4 regions of the Roseburia sp. AF22-2LB genome follow, and region 3 is predicted to be linked to each of the others. Evidence: a T-box and tRNA genes for the amino acid it is inferred to sense, from the RefSeq annotation. Region 3 holds a T-box; the other regions hold tRNA genes.
The links. A T-box is a leader RNA that pairs with one kind of tRNA and senses whether it is charged. The one in region 3 lies ahead of thrS (threonine--tRNA ligase), so its partner is inferred to be a tRNA-Thr.

Region 1: it encodes a tRNA-Thr, which carries the amino acid that the T-box ahead of thrS (threonine--tRNA ligase) is inferred to sense. The anticodon was not compared.
Region 2: it encodes a tRNA-Thr, which carries the amino acid that the T-box ahead of thrS (threonine--tRNA ligase) is inferred to sense. The anticodon was not compared.
Region 4: it encodes a tRNA-Thr, which carries the amino acid that the T-box ahead of thrS (threonine--tRNA ligase) is inferred to sense. The anticodon was not compared.

What each region holds. Positions count from the first base shown of each region.
Region 1 is NZ_QTWM01000010.1:8,507-12,285, forward strand. It holds gene DWX96_RS12660 (hypothetical protein) at 1-566, opposite strand, end outside; gene DWX96_RS12665 (metallophosphoesterase family protein) at 597-1,310, opposite strand; tRNA gene DWX96_RS12670 (tRNA-Thr) at 1,795-1,867, opposite strand; gene DWX96_RS12675 (hypothetical protein) at 1,968-2,630, opposite strand; gene DWX96_RS12680 (helix-turn-helix transcriptional regulator) at 2,713-3,030, opposite strand; gene DWX96_RS12685 (AAA family ATPase) at 3,062-3,779, opposite strand, start outside.
Region 2 is NZ_QTWM01000010.1:40,821-44,599, reverse strand. It holds gene DWX96_RS12800 (hypothetical protein) at 1-222, shown strand, start outside; gene DWX96_RS12795 (YhgE/Pip domain-containing protein) at 237-2,378, shown strand; tRNA gene DWX96_RS12790 (tRNA-Thr) at 2,446-2,518, shown strand; gene DWX96_RS12785 (LytR/AlgR family response regulator transcription factor) at 2,788-3,531, opposite strand; gene DWX96_RS12780 (hypothetical protein) at 3,735-3,779, shown strand, end outside.
Region 3 is NZ_QTWM01000014.1:50-3,828, forward strand. It holds gene DWX96_RS14850 (hypothetical protein) at 1-305, opposite strand, end outside; gene DWX96_RS13705 (SEC-C metal-binding domain-containing protein) at 497-997, shown strand; T-box leader at 1,091-1,293, shown strand; gene thrS (threonine--tRNA ligase) at 1,370-3,331, shown strand; gene DWX96_RS13715 (DUF1540 domain-containing protein) at 3,555-3,779, shown strand, end outside.
Region 4 is NZ_QTWM01000006.1:32,263-36,041, reverse strand. It holds gene potA (spermidine/putrescine ABC transporter ATP-binding protein) at 1-864, opposite strand, end outside; gene DWX96_RS09610 (helix-turn-helix domain-containing protein) at 874-1,413, opposite strand; tRNA gene DWX96_RS09605 (tRNA-Thr) at 1,576-1,648, opposite strand; gene DWX96_RS09600 (hypothetical protein) at 1,877-2,317, shown strand; gene DWX96_RS09595 (DHH family phosphoesterase) at 2,344-3,318, shown strand; gene DWX96_RS09590 (hypothetical protein) at 3,325-3,732, shown strand.

The DNA.
Region 1 (3,779 bases), on a different contig from region 3:
TATTTATCGGAAATCTCTTTATACTCAGGCAACTCATCCATAAAATGAATTGTTCCTCCGCCACCGCGCTTTCTATTTTCCTCTAATTCTTTCTCGGTTTGAAGTTCATTTCCAAATAATCCAAATCGTTCCGTAAATTCATCCATTGCTTTGGAATGCGCTTCATCAAATGGATTCTTTTGTGAGCATGTATCTTTCTCCGCTTCTCGCCATAAAAATATCATTTTGTCTAGAATGCAATTCCACTCCTCATGGCAGGTATCATTTACAAGAATTCCATTTTCATTGGTATAGTTTTCTCCCAAATATCCTGGTGAACCCGTTCTTGTATCTTTCAGTGTTTGCAGCATATCCGGAATAAGCGTCTGAAGAAAAGAAAACATCTCCCAAACATCACAATCACAATAGCCCCTTGTAATACGCTGTTTACTCCACTTTACGCATTTAAAAAAATGTTTTATTTTTGCCAAGATTTTGCTTTTCTTTCCGAGACCTGACATAGCAAAATCATATTTATTCCATATATTTATTGGATCTCTTACTTCATAGCTTTTGCTTCTTCTCATTCCAATCCATCACTTTCTATTTTTCAATGCTTATTGATAATCTAGTTTTCTATGTAGAAACTCCTCTATATCCTCAAACATTATCTGAACCTTATCTCTTACCCTTGATGTATGATAATGCCCAGCATACCACCATTTGTAATCCAGCTTCTTTTCAATCTCTCCGAGCCACAGCTCTGTTGATTCATCCACTGTACTCTGATCAATCATTGAAAGAAACAAATCCACCGGTCGATAATCATACGGAACAGTATGTGATAGGACCACATCAACATTCCAGTCATTATTACTAAGTTGCTTTTCTACATACGCTTTTATCTCATCTGACGGTTGCTCATCTTCAAACCAATTGTAGCCTTTGCTTAACCTATAAAATTTATCAACACTATATGCCCCACCAATTACAATTGTTTTCATGCCCGCTATATCATATATTTCTCCATCCTTTGCAAAGAGAATATTTGGATATGCTTCTTCAACCCATACTTTTCCGCCATTCCACTCCTGCAGCTTGTATTCTACAATAGTTGTTGGTCTTCGCTCATGATTTCCATGAATACAGAATAACGTAATCGGTAGATTTGCTACTTTTTCTTTGTTCCTTCTGTCCCTGGAATCTCCATTATAATTTAGGCCCACATCACCTAATATAATCATGATATCTTCTTGGGAAGTCTCCATTCTTTCACAGGATCGAACTATGCGGTTCATATCACCATGAGTATCTCCTGTTATGTAAATCATAGCTTTCACCTTCTATTCTTCTCCCAATCTTGAATTCTCTCTAGCATAATGTCATCCTCCACATAGAACAATTGATTTTCTAGCACAATGTTACAAACCAACTGTCCAAATCTTAAATCCAGATATTTTTCCTATAATTTCCTGAATTCATCAATCATTGGCTCTATTCTACTGATTTCTCTTGCCATTTCTTAATTCCTCCCTAAATCATCCCTAACTTAAAATGGAGCCATAGCTTACGCCATGACTCCACCATTAAATATTTGCCCACATTGCAGCCATGTGGATATTCCTCAGTCAACTGGCTTAACACTTTAACCATCTTCATGGATTTCAGCATATCTCTATGCCTAAATCAATGTTTTTATTTTACCTAAAACAATTCAATCATTTAAAAGTTTACAATTCACAATTAAATGTTCAAATAAGACACAAAACCGTTAAAATTGGAGATGATTATCAGTCATCGCTGTTAAACCAATGTTTTCAAAGATAGGATTCGAACCTACAACTTCACGATTACAAATCATGTGCGCTACCCATTGCGCTACTTTGTATATTGGTAACCCAATTTTCGCTGAATTGGTATACTTATCTTGTAACGTAACCCTGTTACGGGAAGCCAGATTTAGGATTTTCGCAATGCAGGCAAATACTTTATGCTATTTCAATCAAAGTAGTCGCATTAGACACTTTAATCTGAGTATCTAATTCCTTTAAAAGTGTATTGTTCTTTTCCTCCAGGCTCTCTATCTTTTTCTTGATATCAAGCGGATCCACAAGTTCTGTTGTGTTTTCCTTCACATATGCATCCACGACTCCAAGGGGCTTATCGTCTTTTGTTTTACTGTCTTTTCCGAGAATGCTAAGGCGCATGCTCTCAGCAGTATTCTGAAGCTGACTGTTCTTAAGATCACATGTGCGCACACGCTCGTTATACTCATCCTGCATTTTAGACTTAAGGATTCCTTCAAAATCAGCTTCTCCATCGTATGTTCCTAGTCCACGAAGTCTGCTTCGAAGCGAAATAGCTCCAGCAACTGTGAATTTTCCATATGATGTTGTGATTTCTGTTTCAGCATTGGATGCAACAATAGCTGCGTCAATTTTCTGGAATCGTTCAATCAAATCAACAATCTGCTGATATGACGACTCCGCTTCTTTCGCATATTCATCCTTGCCAATGCGCTTTGAATATACTTTATCCTCATTTGGCTTTATGGTATCCACAAAACTTGCTTTGTCAATTTTATCTGATATCTTCTTTACTAGTAGGTCTCTTTCGTCAAGAGCCTGTGTTACTAACATCTTTTCGCTCATAAAAAATCCTCCCTTAAAACTATCTCTTAATATAATTCTAAGGGAGGATTCATGTAATGTCATTGAACTTGTAGTTCAAAAATTATGCTGCATTTAATTCTCTCATTTTCTTATAGTAGGTATAAACTCTTCTCTCCTGATCCGTAAGACATGCATCCATTTGACTTTTTGTTCTTCCAGCATTTCCGCAAACAATTGAATCCATAGGAACTTGAAGCATTTTGCTAATTGCATACAGATTATCGACTGTTGGCATACTAACGCCATCCAACCATCGATAAACACTCTGCACACATCCAAACCCTAAATATTCTTGAATATCTTTTGGTTTTACTCCTCTCATATCCATAATTCTTCGAAGATTAACACCTGTTTCTTTTTTATTAATTGTTGGAAACATACTATCGCCTCCTTTGCACTAAATTCTTGTTCTACTCAGTTCTTACACATACTTTCTTCCCCGAAAAAGCAATTCCAAACTTCAAGATTTCCGTAATTCCATCCTCTTTCATTTCAGAATCGTATCGCAACTCACCAATTTGCTTTAATGCTTCATTAGACCATTTTTCAAGCTCAACATCGCTTAATTTTTCTTTCCACTTTAATTCCAAAATAATACCAGGATACCTTTTTTCTCTTGGAATTAAAGAAACATCAAATCTGCCATCTCCAGATTCTCGGTTCGATTTAATCTTATACTGATTATCCATTAATGCTATTAATCCTAGCATCAAACCATGATAAAATCCTTCAGCTCCACCATCGAAGAAGCTAATTGATTTATCCATATATTCCCCAATAGCGCTCTGCAACTTCTTGTAATCATTGGCATAAAGACTTTCTGCAATCTTATTTGCTGTAGTCCTTGTAATTGCTCCAGTTTGCAAGAAATGTGACAAGATTTCACTCTTATATACAGCTGCAATCTCTCTATTTGGAATTGATACTTCACATAAATATGAACCATCTGCTTGCAGTTCCTTTTTAGGAGTTTTCAAATAGCCAGCAACCAACAATAAGCTATAAATATTTGCTGGATCCTCCGCAATCGATCTATACACCACATTTTGATCAATTCTTGCAACTACTCTTTCTCCTTGCAAAAGGTCATATAATCTTTCTGTAATATCATCTGTAGCCACTCTTAGT
Region 2 (3,779 bases), on a different contig from region 3:
TTGATTCTGTGGATTGTATCGCTGTTTATTCTGGCAGGATATTTAATTTTCGTAGAATATTCGGACTATAAATTACAGGAAAAATTAAATGAGATTTCTAACCGGGAGCAACAGGAGAGAGATGCACTGATTGGCGATGGAATTGCCCAGGTAGAAGAACGGATTCGTACCGTACTTCAGACGGCAGAGCAGGAACTTTTAACGGATAGCACAAAGGAGTAGCAGAGGGATAACACATGAAAAATATTTTTAGAATCTTTTACCGGGATTTTAAGAGAGTCAGCACAAATGTGGTAGCAGTGGTTATTGTAATAGGTCTTTCTATTATTCCGTCACTGTACGCATGGTTTAATATATTGTCCAACTGGGACCCGTATGGACCGGAATCTACATCAAATCTTAAGATAGCAGTATATTCCGCAGATGAGGGAATTGACATGGGAGGTCTGTCTTTAAATATCGGAGACAGCGTCATTGATGCCCTGAAAGCCAATCAGACTATGGGCTGGCAGTTTACTGATACCATGGATGAAGCAACCGACGGTGTATACAGCAGTGAATATTATGCGGCACTGATTATTCCGGAGGATTTCTCCGAGAAAATGATAAGCTTCCTTAACGGAGAAGTACAGAATCCGCAGATTATTTATTATGAAAATGAGAAGAAAAATGCCATTGCACCAAAGATTACATCCAAGGCAAAAACGGCAGTACAGGAGCAGGTTAATGCAACCTTTGTCAGCACTCTGGCAGAAGTCATGTTAAAGGTAAATGATGTCATGGTAGAAAATGGAATGGATTCCGGCTCTATGATGAATCTTTTCCTGACACAGCTTAATGATTTAAGCGGAGATTTGGACGGCTATATTGCATTGCTGAATTCTTTTGTCAGCATTACCAATTCGGCATCCAGCCTGATTGATACGACACAGGTTATGCTGCCGAATCTGAATACGATGGTAGATGATGGTTCGAATACGGTAAATACCATGCAGGGAGCATTGAATTCCGGCAGCCTTAATGCCAGTGCTTTGGCTGAGGTTATTTCAGCAAATCTTAATACAGCAGCCGACAGCCTTGACAACATCAATACGCTGATACAGAATGCCTTAGATCAGTTGGATGACTATGGTGATTTATCTTTCGGCGGATTGCAGAGCGCAATTAATATGATGCCGCTGATCCGCCAGTTATTTGAAAACAGTGTGGCAGACTGGAAGGATGATGAAAGTGTTTCCGGTCAGATTGCAGAAATCGAAGCACAGTTAGATAAAATTGAAGCAGATTTAAACAGTGTCCAGAATAATGTCACAGATTTAAATACTGCAAAGGATACTTTAAACACTGAAATATCTACCGAAATAACTTCCTGTAAGACCGAAATAAAAGCTTTAAAAGATACGTTTGACTATTCGGTAAAAGGTCAGCTGGAGACAACCATTCAGTCCATGCAGGGGTCGCTGAATCAGACACAGGCAATTTTAAATGGTGTCGATGGAGATTTTGATGAAGTATCGGAAGTGTTGGATGCTTATAGTGAAACCCTCGATAAGGGAAATGAAAGCTTAAGTGATTCACTGGCAGCAGCACAGGAAATGAAGACCGGACTTGACAGTGTGATTACAAGTCTCAGTGCTCTGGAAATCAGTGACCAGTATCAGGCTTTGATGAAAATCTTAGAGACCGACCCGACTTTGTTAGGAGATTTCTTATCTTCTCCGGTCAATATGGAGACGAAAGAGATTTATCCGATTTCCAATTATGGTTCGGCAATGTCACCGTTCTATACAGTACTGGCATTGTGGGTAGGTGCGTTGATTCTGGTGGCAATCATTCATGTAAAGGTACTTCCGGATGAGAAAATACCGGATGCAAAACCTTACCAGAAATTCTTTGGAAGATATATTACATTCTTCCTGATTGGACAGGTGCAGGCATTGATTACTGCACTGGGAGATTTATTTTATATTAAGATACAATGCCATAACCCGTTCTTATTCTGGCTTGCCTGCGCATGCTGCAGCTTTGTATTTACCTTATTTATGTACGCATTAACGGTAGCCTTTGAAAATGTCGGAGAGGCTTTGGCGGTAGTCATTATGGTTATCCAGGTAGCAGGAGCAGGCGGTTCCTTCCCAATCGAAGTACTGCCGGCAATCTATCAGCGGATTTACCGTTTCTTCCCATTCCCTTATGGAATGGATGCCCTGCGAGAGACCATTGGTGGTATGTATGGAATGACTTATTGGAAATGCCTCGGCATCTTGGGCATCTATATTATAATCTCACTTCTGATTGGACTTGTAATTGCAATTCCGTTCCGGAAGTTAAATATGAAGATTGAGCATAGCAAAGAAAAATCTGACATTATGCTGTAGAAAAGTATTGACAATCATAGCTCTCTATAGTATAGTATTACAAGTCGGGATTAGTTCCGACAGAATTGCTGGCATGGCTCAGTCGGTAGAGCGTCGCATTGGTAGTGCGGAGGTCACGGGTCCGATTCCCGTTGCCAGCTTAACTAGAAAAAAGGCTGTAATCCTTGATTTTTCAAGGGTTACAGCCTTTTTGGTGATTATGCAAATCGCATAAAACATATTAACATCCGAGTCTGAATAATTTGCAGATTGTGTTAAATAACTCGGAACAGCTATTGAAATTAAAACACATAGTTTCGTCCTCCTTATTTTCTTTGAAATCATGTCTTAGCTAAGTACAAATGAATTGTAACAAGTCTGTAACATTTTCGCAATAGGAGTACATTGGAAACATGGGAAATATCTGGACTTAGGATAAGCCGGGAGGAGTTGGCTCTTTCTCAAGCTTTGCAAACCAGCTATTAACGGCCTTGCTTACCTCGTCACGTTTACGAAAAGGAATCTGCACAATGGAGTGGTCTTCCATAATAAGGTCGTGCTGCAGAATTCCAGTGACATGGTTTAGGTTTACCAGATAGCTGCGGCCAACCGGAAGAAAACAGGCAACAGAGGCAAAGTCCTCGGTAAGCTGTGTCAGGTTTCCGGGAATCGTAAAAGTCTCTGATATAGCGTGCAGCAGGACATTGTGCTGCCCGGTTTCAAAAAAGAGAATATCTGAGTAAGGAAGAGAATATTCCTTCCTACGGACAGAAAAGGTAAATACTTCATTGGATTCCTCTAAAAGCGTATCGCAGCGGCTCATGGCATTGAGAAAATCTGTGTGTGAGTAAGGCTTTTGCAGATAGTAAAGAGCATTTACCTCATAGCTTGCCATGGCATGTTCCGTAGAAGAAGTGGTGAAAATAATGCCACCTTCATAGCCCAGTGAACGAAGGATACGTGCTGTTTCCACACCATCCTGGTTATTCATATAGATATCTAAAAACAGCAGAACCGGATAACGCTTTTCTTCCTTATAATATTGAATCATCTCTTCGCCCGAAGAAAAAAGTAGAATCTCCATATTACAATGATGTTTCGTGGCATATGTATTCAGATGATGTTTCAGCCGTAAGGCATCGCTTTCAGAATCTTCGCATAAGTAAATCAGCATAATTATTCTCCTGTATATAAAAAGTAAAAAACACCGGATACGAAACAAGTATAACATATTGAAAGAAAATAAAAATCATTTTTTATCGACAATCAGGAAGATAAAATCACAATTTGGAAGAATTGGTTGCAAAATTTTAAGCGTTTTCTTAAGATAGAAACTGTGTGAACAAAAGAAATAGAAATAAAAAAAGGAGAGGAAATATGGGAAAGAAACGAAAAAAACGATGTCTGGCATTTTTGATGGCA
Region 3 (3,779 bases):
ACATATTCACGATCCTCTTTTTTTACGTTTGATTCATTTGAAGTTTTTGCGGAAGCATCCTGCCCGGAAGCTTCTTTTTTGATGGAATCCAAATCTTCTCTTAAAGAGTAATGATTCTTAAGTAAGCGGTATACCATGGTATAAGCCCAGATGAGAACCGGGACAACCACAGTGGCATAGATGGAAGCCTTAAGACAGTTTGTGGCAAAATCGCTTCCAATCAATGCAAAAACAAGAGTGGAAACATAGAGGGCAACTAAGAGTACAACACCGATAATTGCAAGAATCTGTTTTGTCTTTTTCATATATGACCTCAACTTTCTTTGATGACCTGTTTTTAGAAAAAAGCAATATACATTATTTTAACATTTGACAGCGGATAGTCAATCAGAAAATGTAAAGTTGCAGAGGATAAATACTTGAAAAAAGCACAAAATATGCTATACTGAAACAAGCGTTATACGACTAAATATGGATTAAAGGATGGATATGAACAATGGCATTATTAGAAGAATGGCAGAAGATTGCTTATGATCAGCAGGCAGATAGAGGAAAATTACAGAAGTTCTGGCAGAGATATTTTATGTTAGAGAAGGGCGTATATGAGAAGCTTTTAACAAACCCGGATGAGAAGGTAGAAGGAACTGTAAAAGAGCTGGCAGAGAAATACGACCTCAGCATTATGGATATGACTGGATTCTTAGATGGAATCAATGACAGCCTGGTAACACCAAACCCAATTGATACTATGGAAGAGGATACCAAGGTAAGCCTTGCATTCGATAAAGAAAAATTATACAAGAACATGGTAGATGCCAAAGCTGACTGGCTCTATGAATTACCACAGTGGGATGAAATTTTTGATGCAGATACCAAGAGAAAGCTTTATTTAGAACAGAAGAAATCCGGCACTGTTGTAGTTGGAAAGAAAGTTGGAAGAAATGATCCGTGTCCTTGTGGAAGTGGAAAGAAATATAAATTCTGCTGCGGAAGATAAGAATAAAATATTTTGGAAAACATTTGGAAAATATTTCGCAGAAAAACTCTTTACATAGCAGAAAAAAGAGTATACAATAGCTTTTGTCAAAAGGACAAAACAAAGAAGAGACGAGTAGCATGACAGGAAGTCAAAGAGAGGAATACATCTGGTGAGAGTATTCTGATGGAGTGTAATGTGAAGACCAGCTCTGAGTGACCCCAATCCGGTCCGGTGATTCCGTTATCATCAGAATGAGCGGTTGTACGATAAGTACAGCAAGCAGGGTGGAACCACGATAGAGTATCGTCCCTGATGCATAAATTTTATGCATCAGGGATTTTTTACTTTGCAGTTATTAATACCAATATAATAAGAAAAGGAGACTTGAACATGAAAATCACATTAAAAGATGGCTCAGTAAAAGAGTACAGTGAAGCAAAATCAGTCTATGATATTGCAGCAGATATCAGCGAAGGCCTTGCAAGAGTTGCATGCGCCGGTGAAGTAGACGGAGAAGTGGTGGATTTACGAACCGTTCTTGACAAGGACTGCAATTTAAATATTATAACAGCAAGTGATGAAGAAGGATTAAAGGTAATCCGCCATACTGCATCCCATGTACTGGCTCAGGCGGTAAAGAAATTATTTCCGGATGCCAAGATTACGATCGGACCGGCAATTGAAGATGGATTCTATTATGATTTTGATCATGCCCCATTTTCAAGAGAAGACCTCGATAATCTGGAAGCAGAGATGAAGAAGATTATCAAGGAAGGTCATGAATTAAAACGATTCACACTTCCAAGAGAGGAAGCAATCAAATTCATGCAGGAACGTAATGAGCCATACAAAGTAGAACTGATTGAAGAATTACCAGAGGGAGAAGAAATTTCTTTCTATGACCAGGGCGGCTTCGTAGATTTATGTGCTGGCCCACATCTGATGACAACCAAGGGCGTAAAGGCATTTAAGCTGACATCATCTTCCATGGCATATTGGAGAGGTAATTCTGACAAAGCAAGATTACAGAGAATTTATGGTACTGCTTTTAATAAGAAGGAAGAGTTAAAAGAATACTTAGAGAAATTAGAAGATGCCAAACGCCGTGACCATAACAAACTTGGCCGTGAAATGGGATTATTTACCACTGTTGACGTTATCGGACAGGGACTTCCTTTATTTACACCGAAGGGAACCAAGATGATTATGAAACTGCAGCGTTGGATAGAAGACTTAGAGGATAAAGAGTGGGGTTATGTACGTACCAGAACTCCGCTGATGGCAAAGAGCGACCTCTATAAGATTTCCGGACACTGGGATCACTACATGGATGGAATGTTCATTTTAAATAAGGACAGCGACGACAAAGAGACAATGGCACTGCGTCCGATGACCTGTCCATTCCAGTATTATGTATACATGAATGAACAGCACTCTTACAGAGATCTGCCATATCGGATGTCAGAGACTTCTACATTGTTCCGGAATGAGGACTCCGGAGAGATGCATGGACTTACCCGTGTCAGACAGTTTACTATTACAGAGGCACATATTATTCTTTGCCCGGAACAGGCGGAAGAAGAACTTACCAGATGTACTGAACTTTGCCATTATGTAATGACTACACTTGGTATCGATGGAGATGTTACTTACCGTCTGTCCAAATGGGATCCGAACAACAAAGAAAAATATCTGGGCGACGAAGCATATTGGAACAGTACCCAGCAGTATCTGCGTGATGTTATGGATAAGAATGGCATCAAGTATACAGAAGCAGATGGGGAAGCTGCATTCTACGGACCAAAGATTGATATTCAGGCAAAGAATGTATATGGAAAAGAAGATACCATGGTTACCATCCAGCTTGACTGTGCAAGTGCAGAGAAGTTTGGCATGTACTATATCGATGAGAAGGGTGAGAAAGTACTTCCTTGGATTATCCATCGTACATCCATGGGATGTTATGAGCGTACCCTTGCATGGCTGATTGAACATTATGCAGGAAAATTCCCAACCTGGCTTTGCCCGGAACAGGTAAGAGTATTGCCGATTTCTGAAAAATATGCAGACTATGCAGAGCAGGTAAGAAAAGAATTAGCAGCTCATGATGTAGATGTAACGGTTGATAACCGTTCTGAGAAAATCGGATTCAAGATTCGTGAAGCAAGACTGGATAAGCTGCCGTACATGCTGGTAGTTGGTCAGCAGGAGGCAGAGGACGGAACCGTATCCGTAAGAAGCCGTTTTGCAGGAGATGAAGGTGTAAAACCTTTAGGAGAATTCATTGATGCAATCTGCGAAGAGATTCGTACAAAGGAAATCCGTAAGGAAGAAGTTGCAGAAGAAAAATAAAAATGCAATAAAATCTAATTTTTAATTTTATAATTTATATGGATTCAAAAAGACTGTTGCTGGCAATTTGCACCGGACAACAGTCTTTTTTGCTTTACAGGAAAGCAGCCGCCGCAGGCACGAGAATGTGTCAAGGTACATTCTTTTTTACATGAAGTTGGTAACATAAAAAGATTTCCTTTGGAGATACTAAACATGTAACGAAAGAAAGGAGATGATTTTTGTGACAGAATTAAAATGTTCTGTAAGAAGCTGCAGTTTCCAGAAAGATGATTGCTGTTGCCGTGGAAATATTACGGTAGAGGGTGCACATGCAAACCGCAATAGCGAGACAAGCTGTGGAAGTTTTGAAGAGAAGAAAAACTGTGGATGTGCCAATTCGACCGGTAAACCGCCTAAGATGAGCGATGTTACCTGTGAGGCAGTAAACTGTAAATTCAATGAAGGA
Region 4 (3,779 bases), on a different contig from region 3:
GGTGCCGGCTTCTACAATCTCAATATCTTCCGGGCGGATGACTACGTCTACCGGTTTATTATTACCAAAACCGGTGTCGACACATTCGTGCTTGATGCCTAAGAAGCTGACTAATTTATCCTCAATCATGATACCGTCAATGATATTGCTGTCTCCGATAAAGTCGGCAACGAATGCATTTTCCGGCTCATTATAAATATCTTCCGGAGTACCAATCTGCTGGATATAGCCCTGATTCATGACAGCAATGGTGTCTGACATGGTAAGGGCTTCTTCCTGGTCGTGGGTAACATAGATAAAAGTAATGCCAAGTTCATTTTTCAGACGAATCAGTTCGTACTGCATGTCCTGACGCATTTTTAAATCCAGTGCACCCAAAGGCTCGTCTAAAAGGAGCACCTTTGGTTCATTTACAATGGCACGGGCAATGGCAATACGTTGCTGCTGGCCACCGCTTAAGGAATCAATGCTGCGGTTTTCATAACCGTCTAAGTTTACAAGCTTTAAGGCATATTTGATTTTATCCTGAATATAAGCCTTGCTTTTCTTGCTGATTTTTAACCCAAAAGCAATATTTTCTGCAATGCTCATATGGGTAAAAAGTGCGTATTTCTGGAATACGGTATTTAATTTACGCTCATTTGGCGGAAGAGAAGTAATATCTTTTCCATCAAAAATAATACGTCCGGTGTCCGGTGTCTCAAAACCACCGATAAGACGCAGGGTAGTAGTCTTTCCACAGCCGGAAGGTCCCAGCAGTGTTAAGAATTCGTTTTCCTTTACATAAAGATTTAAGTCATCCAAAATCATATTTCCGTCATAAGTTTTGGTAATATTTTCTAATTGTATTAATTTCTTGCCCATCATAACCTCCTAAAAACTTGGCGGGTTTGTAACCCAGATAAGAACGGCATCTTTCCTTCCGGTATTTTCGATATGGTGCTTTTTATTGGACTTAAGATAAAAAGACTCCCCCTGTCTTGCAGTATAAGTACGGGTACCATATATGATTTTAATGGAGCCCTTAAGTACATAGCCGAATTCTTCTCCCTCATGTGGAAGATAGATGTCTGATGTGCCGCCGGGCTTCAGCGTCAGACGTACCGGTTCCATCATATCTTTCTGGGCACCGGGAACCATCCATTCGATTAAGCTCCTGTGTTCCGCATCTTCTTTTTCAAAATAATCTTCATTTTTAAAGACAAGCTGTGCAGGTTCATCATCTGCAAAAAATTCTGCCGGCGTAGTGCCGAGACACTGGATAATATCTAAAAGTGTACCCACGGAAGGAGATGTAAGATTACGCTCTAACTGGGAGATAAATCCTTTGGATAATTCCAGACGGTCAGCCAGTTCCTGCTGGGTGAGACCGTAGAGAATCCGCAGCTCCTTGATTTTATTTCCAATATCCATTTTGTACTTCCTTTCCATGAAAAGTGATTTTACATAGTTTTTACAAAATGAAGCTAATAATGTATTTGAAGTTTAATAATAATAAACTCACTAAGGAGTATTATGAGAAATTGAAAGAGAAATGTCAATACTATTTTTAGATTATTTTTAGACAACAAAAAAAGCTCCCGAGGGGACTCGAACCCCTGACCTACGCATTACGAATGCGCCGCTCTACCAACTGAGCCACGGAAGCAGAATAATCTGGTTATATGCGAAATAAAATATTTTCCTCAGACAACCCTTTATTTATTAAAATCATACTATAATATTATATATAGAAAAAAATAAATTTGCAATGTTTTTTTGAAAAAAGTTGTTCTTTCAAAGGTTACTTGGTATAATGGGCGTAGATGTGTAAGAACCGGAGAAAGATGAACCGGCTTATGAAAAGGGAAATCATTACAAGGAGGAAGTTTTTTTCATGGAAGTGAAGGAATTTGTTTCAGGGGGAAAGAAAACTGAGGACAGTAAGAAGAATATGAAGAAGAAAATCAACAGCGCAAAGAAAAATTATGCAAAGAAGAACAGTCAGTTTACGATTGCAGAATTAAAGGAAAACAGCGCGCTGATTATGTTATGTGTATTTGTGGTTTTTGCCGTATTGGAAATTGTACTGGGTATACTGGTATGGAAGATTCCGGTAGTGAGCGTATGTATTGTAGTGTTGATTGAAGCGGGACTTGCTGCATGTCTGCATAACCTTCCTGTCTGGCTGCATGGAATTGTTGCAGCAGCAGAGATTGTCGTTGGAATAATTTCCGGTAAAGTAATATTTATGCTGATTGGAATTTTATGCTATGGGGCAGCTTTGTTTGCATTGAAATTCCAGAAGGAAAATAATCCGCTTTCTATATTAAAATAAGAAGAAATCATACCAGGAGATAAAACATGGATCCCTTACAATTAGTAGAGTTATTAAGAGGACACAGAACTTATATTCAGACACATAATTTTCCAGATCCGGATGCGATTGCCAGTGCCTTTGGCTTACAGCATTTTTTAAATTACCATGGGATTAAAGCAGATATCTGTTATGATGGTAAGATTGAACGCCTGAGTACAAGAAAGATGTTTGACACATTTCATATTGATATTTTGTCTAAAGAAGATTTGGATGATATGAAGAAAGAGGACTATATTGTTACCGTAGACTCCCAGAAATATAATGCGAATCTGACCGATTTTATCGGGGATGAGGTGGCATGTATTGACCATCATCCGACAGTAATTGCCTGTGAATATGCTTATAAAGATGTGCGCCGTGTGGGAGCCTGTGCCACAATGATTGCAGAGTATTTTTATCTTACCAATACACCAATGAGCCGGGATGTGGCGGCAGCACTGGCATATGGCATCAAGATGGATACGGATGACTTTGTCCGTGGTACAACAAAGCTTGATGTGGATATGTTTGCATACATCTATCCAATGGCAGATGTGGAAGAGTTAAAGTCCATGTATGTAAATGTAATGGAGTTTTCTGATTTAAAGGCATATGGTGCGGCAATCGATAATATCCACATTTATGATGATGTGGGATTTGCATCGATTCCGTTTGATTGTCCGGATGCGCTGATTGCAATTATTTCAGACTTTATTTTATCTCTTGATGTAGTTAATATTTCCGTGATTTATGCAATCCGTTCTGACGGCATTAAGTTTTCTGTCCGTAGTGCATTAAATCATGTAGATGCCGGAAGAGTTGTAGCAAAGGCATTAGCAGATTATGGAAATGGTGGCGGACATCCGGCAATGGCTGGCGGTTTCATTCCAAAGAAGAATATGGAAAAGTTGGAACCGGACCGGGATTATAAATTAGAAATGCTGTTCTTAGAGCAGATCAAGGCAGAAGAAGGAAGGTAAGATACCATGGCAGAAAATCAGGTGAAGATAACCTATCATATTTATCTTGAGGCAGAGGATGTATCCCAGTCGAGAATTTTATCCAGTACCTCTTATGTAAAGAACTTATTTAAAAATTGTGGCAATCATTATTTTCAGGGTGTAGATTTTGATGATGAAAGTGATTTGGATGACTTTACCCTGCGTCTCTTTGTGGAGCAGGAAATCTTAGAAGAAGAGTGCAGCGTAGAGGTAGACGCAAAAGACTTTCCGGCAGATATGGCAGAATTCTTGGATAATATAGCCCAGGCACATTCTTTCCTTGATATGGAAGGTGATTTTACCGTGGAATATCAGGGCGAGAAAGTAAGTTTTAAGTTTGCTTCTGAAGCAGGAGCAGATTACTGTGACTTTGAAGAAATCGAAGAAGCATAAAAATTCATAAGTAATTTCCTGTAAAGTAAGAAAGAGAAAGGCAGTAT